2 regions of the Clostridium estertheticum genome follow, and region 1 is predicted to be linked to the other one. Evidence: riboswitches for the same ligand, from Rfam matches in the RefSeq annotation. Region 1 holds a riboswitch; the other holds the start of a gene.
What was found. A riboswitch is a leader RNA that binds a small molecule or an ion and turns the genes downstream of it on or off. The one in region 1 is predicted to bind lysine.
Positions count from the first base shown of each region.

Region 1 (5,810 bases):
GCATTACCACCTGAATCAACTATTTCTTGAACATGCTTTTGGTCTATTAGTTGTAGTATTGGTGATGATTTATCCTTTAGTATATTATTCATAAGCTTTTGAACAGCCATTGTATAACCTGGATTATGAGTTTTTGGATAAGGACTCTTTTTCCTCCAAAGTACATCATCTGGAAGAAGGCCCGTGAGAGCTTCACGTAGAATTCCTTTTTCACGTCCTTTATAATATTTCATATCCATAGGAATATTATAGGCATATTCTACAAGTCTTTGGTCTGCAAAAGGAACTCTTACTTCAAGGCCACTCGCCATACTCATTCTATCTTTCCTTGTAAGCAAGGTTATCATAAACCATTTTATATTTAAATAGAATAATTCTCTCATTCTATGCTCTCTTTGACTTTCACCAGGAACACCTGGAACCTGTCTTAAACTTTCATCATATTTATCTTGAACATACTCTTCTAGTGGAAGACTCTGAAGATCACCAGAGAGTATACTTTTTCTATCATTTACGAATTTTGACCATGGGAATGTAGTCGCATTAATATCTTCCTCGCGTCTAAACCATGGATAACCACCAAAGAGTTCATCAGCGCATTCGCCAGAAAGAGCAACTGTAGAATTTTTTCTTACCTCTTTGCAAAAGAGATATAATGATGAGTCTACGTCAGCCATACCTGGTAAATCGGTAGCCATAACAGCATCTTTAAGATATGAGGAAAGCTCGGGTGTATCAATTAATATATCGTGATGATCAGATCCAATATAGTCTACCATTTTATAAATCCAGTCTGCATCCGTATTTGGTTGAAATTCTGTAGGTTTAAAAAACTTTCTATTATCAACATAATCTATAGAATAGGTGTTCAAGTTAGGCATATTATTTTTCTTGAAATAGGTAGAGGCTACTGCCGAAATTATACTTGAGTCAAGACCGCCAGATAAAAATGTGCACACTGGAACATCCGCAACTAGTTGCCTTTCTATTGAATCTACAAGCAATGAACGTATGTGATCTGTAGTTGTAGATAAATTCTCATCATGTGTTTTAGCAGTAAGTTTCCAATATTCTTTTGTTTTAATACCCTCCTTATTATAAATTAAGTTATGCGATGGTGGTAATTCTTTTATATTTTGAAAGATGCCACTACCAAGAGGTCTTGCAGGTCCAAAGCCGAATAGCTCAGTAAGACCTTGTTTATCAAGGATTGGGTCTACCAACGGATGAGCTAAAAGTGTCTTTATCTCTGAACCGAAAATTAATGAATTATCCTTGAGTGTATAAAATAGTGGCTTAACCCCTAGTGGATCTCTCGCTAAAAATAATGTTTGATGTGTTTCATTCCAAACTCCAAAGGCATAAATGCCGTTTATATGTTTAACACATTCGGCTCCCCAGAAAATAAAAGCTACTAGAAGCACTTCAGTATCAGAATATGAGGTAAAACTAAAACCATTTTCTTTTAATATCTTCCGTACGTCTTCTGTATTATATAGCTCACCATTATAAACGATAGTATAGGTATTATTGCCTATTTTTCTTGTCATAGGTTGTGAGCCGCCTTCTGGATCAACAACCACAAGACGCCTATGACCTAAAAGCGCATGCTTTGAAAAATGAAAACCACCGGCATCAGGTCCTCTTTGTTTTAATGTATCGGTCATTTTAAAAAGAATTCTATTATCTTTTTCAATATTAGCGTACAAATTAATCCATCCTGCAATACCGCACATTTTATCATCTCCTAAATTTAAATAACATTGTCATATATATGTTATGTTATTTATTTTGAAAGGTGTATATAAATAGTATAGGTTAATTTAGAATTCAGTAAAAACTCAGATAATTGACACTTGTACTTCTAAACATATTATGATAAACTAGAGACTAATTAAATAATAAACTACCTAGGGTAGAGGTGCTGTGTCTATTAGTACTTATTTGGAGCATGCAAGCGAGGATAAATAAGAAAAGGAGTTATGGCCGAAGAAAATATATTTGGTAAAATTATTTTCTGGTTTTACACATAATATGTGTAGGGTTGTCACTAATTTATTAGTGGAGAGCTACAAGGTACACGAAGTTTGTGTAAAAATACATATTTTATGCAGCAAGGGTGTTCCTTTGCTGCATTATTTTTTTTTGGAAACATGTATTAACAGTATAGAAGAAAATTTAATAATATTAATTACATAATAAGGATTCGAAAAAGTTGTAAAATTATTAGCTGTTAATAGGCAGCGACCCAGGAGATGATTTAATAATGTCAGTAGTTGTCCAAAAGTATGGGGGTTCATCTGTAGGTACTACAGAAAAAATTAAAAAGATCGCACAAAGTATAATAAAAAGAAAAGATAAGGATACGGATTTAGTAATAGTAGTATCAGCTATGGGAGATACTACAGATGATTTATTATCCTTATCAAAAGGGATAGGAGAAGAGCCAGATAAAAGGGAATTAGATGCATTACTCTCAACGGGAGAAATAATTTCAAGTGCATTACTTGCTATGGCAATTAAGGGACTTGGATATGATGCAATAAGTTATACCGCATACCAAATTGGAATTAAGACTAGTGGACAATATGGTAAGGCATTAATTGAGGATATACATGGTAACAAAATTAAAAAAAGTTTAAAAGAAGGTAAAATTGTAATAGTTGCTGGCTTTCAAGGAATAAATGGAGAAGGTGATATTACTACACTTGGTAGAGGTGGTTCTGATACTACTGCGGTTGCATTAGCTGTAAAGCTTGATGGAAGATGTGAAATATATACGGATGTTTCTGGTATATATAGTGTAGATCCCAGAGCTTATAGCGAGGCTAAAAAATTAGATGAAATAGAATATGAAGAGATGCTTGAACTTGCAAGTTTAGGAGCTCAGATAATGCATTCAAGGTCAATCGAGCTTGCTCAAAAATATGGTATACCTATATACGTAGGATTAAGTGATAGTGATATTAAAGGAACTGTAATTAAGGAGGTAAAAAACGTGAATATGGAAAGTAAACCAGTAACTGGTATTGCAACAAATGATGATGATGTTGCGGTAACTCTTAAGAATATACCTAAAGATGTAAATATATTGTCCACGATATTTGAAGCTATAGGAAGTAAAAGGGTTAATATAGATATGATAAGTCAATCATCACCTGTAGATGGAATGGTGAGTGTGTCATTCACAATTCCTAAAGAAAGCTTAAAGGATAGTTTGAAAATTATAGAAAAATTAACAGGTGATAATAAAGTTATAGTTGATGAGGATATAACTAAATTTTCTATGGTGGGTCTGGGTATGAAGACAACCTCTGGAGTAGCTGCTAGAATGTTTAAGGTTTTTAGTGCAAATGATATCGAGATTAAAATGATTACTACATCAGAAATAAGAATTACTTGTGCAATTAAAACTAGTGATAAACTAAAGGCTATAAAGATTGTTGCAAATGAATTTAATTTATAAATAATATAGCGATATAAGGAGGGATTTATGTGAGATTTTTCGGTAACGTAAAAGATGAGAATAATACGCTAAGTATTGCAGGTGTAAGTGCTCAGGTTCTAGCAAAGGAATATGGTACTCCACTTTACATAATGGATGAACAGCTTATACGAGATAATTGTAGAAGGTTCTATAAATCTTTTAAAGCTAAGAGCGAACATAATAAGGTAGCTTATGCAGGGAAAGCATTTTTAACTATTGCAATGTGTCAAATTATAAAAGGTGAAGGTTTATATTTAGATGTAGTTTCTGGAGGAGAATTGTATACTGCTTATAAGGCTGAATTTCCAATGGAAAACATATATTTTCATGGTAATAATAAAACAATTGATGAAATTAAAATGGCAATAGAACTTGGAGTAGGAACTTTTGTGGTAGATAATCTTCATGAAATGGAAATTATCAATGAAAATGCAAAGGAAAAAGGTATTATACAACGGGTTATTCTTAGAGTAACTCCTGGTATAGAAGCTCATACTCATGATTACATAAAAACTGGACAGATTGACTCAAAGTTTGGATTCACTATATTAAATAATGAACTTGAAGAAGTTATAAGGACTGCTTTAAGTTTAGCCAGTATAAAACTTGCAGGACTTCATTGTCATATAGGGTCACAAATTTTCGAAGTAGAACCTTATAGGGAAGCAGTAAATATAATGATAACTGTAGTTAAACATATAAAAGAAAAGTTTAATTATGATATAGAAGAATTAGATTTAGGTGGGGGATTTGGCGTTTATTATGATGAAGGTGATGAGCCTAAGAAAATAGAAGAATTTTGCTCAGTTATACTCGAGGAGACTAAAGTTCGTTGCAAAGAATATGGAATAAAACAGCCCATTCTTGTTATAGAACCGGGTAGATCAATTGTAGCTAATGCAGGTATAACACTATATACTGTAGGCGCAATAAAGGATATTCCAGATGTTAGAAAGTATGTGGCAGTAGATGGTGGAATGACTGATAATATAAGACCAGCTTTGTATAATGCACAGTATCAATGTGTACTTGCAAATAAAATAAGTGGACCATGTATGGAAGTAGTTACTATTGCAGGTAAGTGCTGTGAAAGTGGGGATATACTCCTTGAGGGTGTTAAGTTACCAAAGGTGAATAGTGGGGACCTCATGGCTGTATTATCAACTGGTGCTTATGGTTATTCAATGAGTAGTAATTATAATAAAATACCTAAGGCTCCAGTAGTTTTAGTTAATGAGGGTAATCACAAAATAATATGCAAAAGACAAACATACAAAGACATGATTAGTAACGAAGTGTGTTTATAGGTAACAAAGTATCAAATTCTCCAGAGTATCTTGCAACATGGGCTTGAAACGTGAAATTGTATTAAGGAATTCTAATATTTTGCTACAATAAAATTCTCTATCGCTCACATTCAACCTCCTGGCTCAGGTTCGCTAGCTTGGACCTCTGGGTAGTCTTCTGGGGTACATAACAATTATTAATTGTTATGTCTCCTGGCAAGCTCACGAGAATTTTATTTCCGCAAAAGAAGAATTTTTAAATTCAATTTTAATAGTTTCTTCGCTTCTTGTTGTAAGTCACTCCGGAGAAACTTATACTATCATTTATTTGTACTAAAGCGTATCTGCAAAAAATAATGAATAAGAAAAGAGTGAAAGATTTAATGAACTGCCCCCTGTCAAGTAGACAGTGAAAATAATTAAAGATTTCAAGTAAGGCGTCTATCATTTGGTAGGCGCTTTTTTATGATAACGGCTATTATTATAATAGTCTATATAGTTTTTGAGAGATAGCGAGTTTATGGTTTTAGCATATTTAGTAAAAATAAAATTAGTAGTTCTTAGCGAAGTGAATGCATTTCTAGTAAAATATACTTTTAATTTTATACTCCTATATAATCCCTATCAATTGTCATAATAGCATTATAATAAGGGTAAGATTTTTTAAGAGCTATATTAATATCATCTTGAAGTTTAAGCTCATCACTTTCTGAAAATTTAGGATCGAAATCAATTACGACATCAAAGATTAAATTTTTATGATTACCTTCGCCTACAATTCTAAAGTCATGAATTGATTTTATTATAGAAAAGGATTTTAATATATTTAAAAGCTCTAATCGCGATGCGTTAACTTCCTTGTCCGTTTTATTTATAGGATCCATGTGAATAACTAAATATAGACTAAATTCATCAGAGATTTCTTTTTCAGCTTCGTCTATAATTTCATGGATTTTCACTATAGACATATCACAAGGGACTTCGGCATGAATAGATCCCATACATCGGCCGGGGCCATAGTTATGTATAACTAAATC
Region 1 is NZ_CP015756.1:4,302,675-4,308,484, reverse strand. It holds gene asnB (asparagine synthase (glutamine-hydrolyzing)) at 1-1,736, opposite strand, end outside; lysine riboswitch at 1,909-2,080, shown strand; gene A7L45_RS20070 (aspartate kinase) at 2,267-3,466, shown strand; gene lysA (diaminopimelate decarboxylase) at 3,496-4,794, shown strand; gene A7L45_RS20060 (cation diffusion facilitator family transporter) at 5,376-5,810, opposite strand, start outside.

Region 2 (5,810 bases), 1.4 Mb from region 1:
TCCTAATCATGATGAATATGAAAATATTAAAAGGTGGGCGCAAGGTCAGAGGTATAAGGATTATGATTCGGACTCTGTAAATAGACGTTTGAAAAATGTTTTGCGCAGATAAATTAGAAGAAGTGATTTGTGTCCTGGTGGAAGTGGTAATAGGGAGGTAATTTCTTATTACCTCCCTAAGGGATCATTTTTGCTCATATTTATTTTACTCTCCGGATAATCGATCAAATCCTATTCCTTTGCCCCATACTGAGATTACAGGCAAAACATCTACAAAGGCATCTGGATCAGTTTCTGCTATATACCTTTTAATTAACATAGATTCTCTTGGAGAACAGAGTGTTAGAAGTTTTAAGCGTGGTAAATTTTTATAACCACCTTTTACTTCATAACTGGTAACTCCTCTTTTAATAGTGTGGATTATATATTGAGTTATAGCTTGATGATGATCGCTTATTATCTCAAGTTTCACCTTCTTTGAACCAAATCCAAACATTACAGCGTCAATCATATTTACCATTATAATTTGTGAAATAATAGCATAAAGTGCGATATTTGAATTATATACTATAACTGATGATGCAATTAGTGTTCCATCAATACAAAGTAGAATCTCACTTATGCTTACAAAGGTAAAAATCTTATGATGAAGAATTTTCGCAATAGTATCAGTTCCTCCCATTGAAAACCCTCTTTTTAGCACAAGACCAGAGCCAATTCCACAAATAAGTCCAAAATAAACTGAAGCTAGCATCATATCATTTTTTATAAAGCTATAATTAAATCTTTCAAAAATTATTAGTATAATAGGAAATATTATGGAGAGAGTGATTATTTTTATACCTTCTCTTTTCCCCATAGATATCCAAGCAAAAGTTAAAACTGAAATAGATAACATATAATTGATATAGGTATATTTAATATGAATTAATTTTTCTAGTATTATAGATATCCCAGTTATGCCACCAGTTATTAATCCATTTGGTCTTAGTATAGAAGTAATTGAAAATGCAATCAATAAACAACCCATGCTTACAAATAAGAAATCCAATACATTTTTATTAAAGTCAATTTTCTTCACAATATCACCATCCTTGCGATTTATTACATATATAATTATTGTAACAGATATTTGTTAACAACGGTAGGTTGGGATTGGTTGTTAAATAATATTTTGTTGATTATACAACTTATAGGTACTTTAGATTAATTTCAGGTTATGTTAATTTTAAATAAGTGCATGTAAATAAATTATTAAATAGATAATAATACCATATATTAAAATAAATGTATGGATAAATATGTAAAAACATGGTAAAATAAAAGAATGCGGTAAAATGAAATTAACAATTTTATATTTAGGGGGAAATTTAATGATTACATTTAAGAAAATGTGGGATGATGTATTATTACTGTTATCAAATGATGACTACATAGACATGAACATTTTGGAGAAATTTGATTCGGGATTTGTTGTTAAAGAAAGTGAAAATACAATTTTTATTACAAAAGAAGACTTTTCCAGTTTTTGGTGCAAATTGTTGTACTATGAAAAATTATCACTGAAGCAAGTTTTAAGTGATGATAAATTAAAACCAAAATATATTTATACTATGATAAAACAATTACCTTATATCTCAGAAAATTCTTCAGTAATTAAGTTAATACAATAATTAGAACGTTGGAATTATTATAACAAAAGTTGATATTTTTTCTTTAAAGTAGACAGAGTAAATAATAAAAACTTAGAGAAATAGGGTCAGTGGATAAATATATCTGCTTGCCCTATTTTTGTGATTTTAGATTTAGCTATTTAGTTTCAATTATTCATGTTTTTTATTGATTTATGTCTTTTCTAATTTGGGTTTGCATAAGAATTAGTAGATCAAAAAAACTTATAGGAAAGGACGTGTAATAGAGTGAGTAATAAGAAAAAGAGCGAAACAGGACAGGTTAAAGAAGGATTCATGGCTCGCGCCGGATTTGTTCTCGCAGATTGGAGTGAAAAGTGGTTCCCAGATGCCTATATATTTGCGATTATTGCGGTGGTTATTGTAGGATTGGCAGCACTATTTATGGGACGTACTCCTATACAAATTGGTGTTGATTTTGGTTCTCACTTTTGGGATTTAGTACCATTCGCGATGCAAATGGCATTTGTTGTAATTAGTGGTTATGTCGTAGCTACGTCTAAACCAGTCAACAGGCTTATTGTAAAACTATCAGCTATTCCAAAAACTCCAAAGACTGCGGTTGCCTTCGTTGCTTTCTTTGCAATGGTTGCATCTTTGTTAAGTTGGGGATTTAGCTTAATTTTTAGTGGAATATTGATTCGAGAAGTGAGCAAACGGGTAAAAGGTGTTGATTACAGAGCGATAGGTGCAGCAGGATACCTTGGTCTCGGAAGTATTTGGGCTTTAGGACTTTCTTCCGCACCAGCGCTACTTATGACAACGAAGTCATCTATTCCTACTTCATTGTATAAAATTAGCGGTACAATACCACTTACAGAAACTATTTTTACTTGGCAAAACTTAGTAATGATTATAGTACTTATTGTTATGTCGGTTACAATTTGTTATTACTCTACTCCTAACGCAGATAAGGCTAAAACGGCAGAAATGGCTGGTATTAATTACGGAGAAGGGGAAGACACCAAGGAAAGAACCAAAGCTGAGAAGCCTGGTGAGTGGTTAGAGTATAGTCCTATATTAACTTTTGTAATCGTATCCATAGGAATTGTCTATGTTTTTAATGTAATTAACACTAAAGGGCCTATAGCTGCTCTAGATCTTAATACGTATAATTTTATCTTTTTAATGTTAGGTATGTTATTACACTGGACTCCAAGAAGTTTTTTGAATGCAGCAGCTAAGGCTATACCTGCTACTGGTGGTGTACTGATTCAATTCCCTATTTATGCAGGTATTTTTGGTGTGTTAATGGGTTCTGGGCTTACTGAATTATTAATGAAGTTTTTCCTTTCCATTTCTACTCAAAATACATTTCCAGCCATTGTTGGAATTTATTCTGCCATTCTAGGGCTCTTCCTTCCATCAGGCGGTGGAAAATTCGTAGTAGAAGCACCATATCTTCTTGAGGCGGCAAAACATTTACATGTTGGACTTGGATGGGTGGTGCAAGTATATAATGCAGCTGAGGCTTTACCGAATTTCATCAATCCTTTCTGGATGTTACCATTGATGGGTATTATGGGCGTGAAAGCAAGGGATCTTGCAGGATTTTCAATTTTGCAGTTAGTATTCCATTTGCCGGTTGTTATTTTTATGGTATGGATTTTGGCAAAAACGGTGCCTTATATTCCAGCAATCTTTTAATTAGTTTATAGGGTTTATATTGGGTGTAGTAATTAAAGTTATATTATCTTGAACTTTATTATTTAAAACTGTAATATATCTTAGAAAATTGAATAAAGTGGTATCATAAGAAATTTTAGGAGGTTGGAGTGTAAATAATATAATTAAGTTAGATACAAAATTAAAATAAAATTTAATAATTTAACATAAATAGAGGTGCAAATAAAGGGGTAGTTTTTGAATGCTAAGGATAGGAACATCCAATGTCAAAAATGAAGGAGTTGTTTGCCGAAAGGATATTTTGGTTCTTAAAGATATTCTTGGTGATAGAAAATAGTATTTCTATCACTGTCATGAAGTTCTTATGGAGAGCTATTTATGTAATGGAAAGTTAATTTTTCATTGCATTAATAGGTTTTTGTTTCTATTAATTAAGGCACTGAAAATTCAGTGCCTTTTTCTGTGTACACAATAGAATCAACCTAGGATTGCAAATTAGACACTATGATTAAAAAGGAGGATAAAATGAAATCTTTAATTAGATTAAGAATGAGTGCTCATGATGCACATTATGGTGGAAATTTAGTGGATGGAGCAAGAATGCTTCAATTATTCGGGGATGTGGCTACAGAACTTCTAATTCTAAATGATGGTGATGAAGGATTATTCAAAGCCTATGATGCTGTAGAGTTTTTAGAACCAGTTTATGCGGGAGATTATATAGAAGCGGTTGGAGAAATAGTGAGTGTAGGGAATTCTTCAAGAAAAATGATTTTTGAGGCAAGGAAGATTATAGTGCCAAGGCCAGATATAAATGATTCAGCTTGTGATGTATTAGATGAACCAATAGTTGTTTGCAAGGCAAGTGGAACTTGTGTGGTTCTAAAAGATAAACAAAGAAAATAGAGAACAACAAGGAGGTAACAGATGGAAAAATTAATAATTACTGCGGCTATATGCGGAGCGGAAGTTACAAAAGAACACAATCTAAATGTGCCTTATACTATTCTTGAAATAGCAATGGAAGCTGAAAAAGCATATAAAGCAGGAGCTAGCATTATTCATTTGCATGTAAGGAAAGATGATGGAACACCCACTCAAGACTTAATAAGATTCGAGGCATGCATGGAAGCTATAAAAGAAAGGTGCCCAGATGTAATCATTCAACCGTCAACTGGTGGAGCAGTAGGGATGAGTAACACAGAAAGATTACAACCTATAAATCTTAGACCAGAAATGGCAACTTTAGATGCAGGAACTTGTAATTTTGGTGGAGATGACATATTTGTAAATACTGAAAATACAATTAAAGAATTTGGAGAAAGGATGATTGAATCTGGCGTAAAACCGGAAATTGAGGTTTTTGATAAGGGAATGGTAGACATGGCTATAAGGCTTCAAAAGAAAGGTTTTATTAAAACACCAATGCATTTTAATTTTGTTATGGGTGTAAATGGTGGGATTAATGCATCACCAAGAGATCTATTATTTATGCAAGAAAGTATACCAGCGGGGAGTACTTTCACAGTATCAGGAATTGGGAGATATGAGTTTCAAATGGTAGCTATGGCTATTATTATGGGTGGGCATGTAAGAGTTGGATTTGAAGATAATGTATATATTGAAAAGGGTGTCCCAGCTAAATCAAATGCAGAATTAGTAGAAAGAGTAGTTAGAATTGCGAAGGATCTTAGTAGAGAAATTGCAACTCCACATGAAGCAAGAAAAATACTAGGTTTATTGCCTTAAATGAAGATAAGCATAAATGTTGTTATGTCCTAAAAATGAATAGAAGGAGGCAAAATAAGTGAATAAAGTTGTAGAGTTAGAACAAATTAGACCTCTACTTAAAGACGGAATGTCAATAATGATAGGTGGGTTTTTAGCTTGTGGAACACCAGAAAAGATTATAGATTTATTAGTAGAAACAAATGTCAAAAATTTAACTATAATTGCAAATGATACAAGTTATGTAGATAGAGGTATAGGAAAACTTATAGTAAATGGTCAAGTTAAAAGACTTATAGCTTCACATATTGGAACAAATGCAGAAACAGGAAGGCTTATGACAGAGAAAAAAATAGAAGTAGAACTTGTGCCACAAGGAACGCTAATTGAAAGAATAAGAGCAGCTGGAGCTGGACTTGGTGGAGTGCTTACGCCAACTGGAGTTGGTACTATGATAGAGGATGGAAAACAAAAAATTACTATAGAAGGAAAGAAATATCTATTAGAGACTCCAATTAAAGCAGATTTAGCACTTGTTTATGCAAGTGTGGTAGATGAAATTGGTAATGCAATTTATTATGGAACAACAAAAAACTTTAATCCAATTATAGCTACTGCTGCAGAAATTGTAATAATTGAAGCTAAAAAGATTGTTAAAGTTGGGGATCTTGATCCAAACAATATTGTTACTCCATGCGTACTGGTTGATTATATTATTAGGGAGGATAACTAATATGGGTATAGATAGTAAACTTGCAAAACAAA
Region 2 is NZ_CP015756.1:905,705-911,514, forward strand. It holds gene A7L45_RS04320 (plasmid pRiA4b ORF-3 family protein) at 1-112, shown strand, start outside; gene A7L45_RS04325 (YitT family protein) at 206-1,081, opposite strand; gene A7L45_RS04330 (hypothetical protein) at 1,374-1,673, shown strand; gene A7L45_RS04335 (short-chain fatty acid transporter) at 1,920-3,338, shown strand; lysine riboswitch at 3,521-3,700, shown strand; gene kal (3-aminobutyryl-CoA ammonia lyase) at 3,843-4,223, shown strand; gene kce (3-keto-5-aminohexanoate cleavage enzyme) at 4,245-5,066, shown strand; gene atoD (acetate CoA-transferase subunit alpha) at 5,125-5,778, shown strand; gene A7L45_RS04355 (3-oxoacid CoA-transferase subunit B) at 5,780-5,810, shown strand, end outside.
Region 2: another riboswitch for lysine. It lies ahead of kal (3-aminobutyryl-CoA ammonia lyase); the one in region 1 lies ahead of A7L45_RS20070 (aspartate kinase).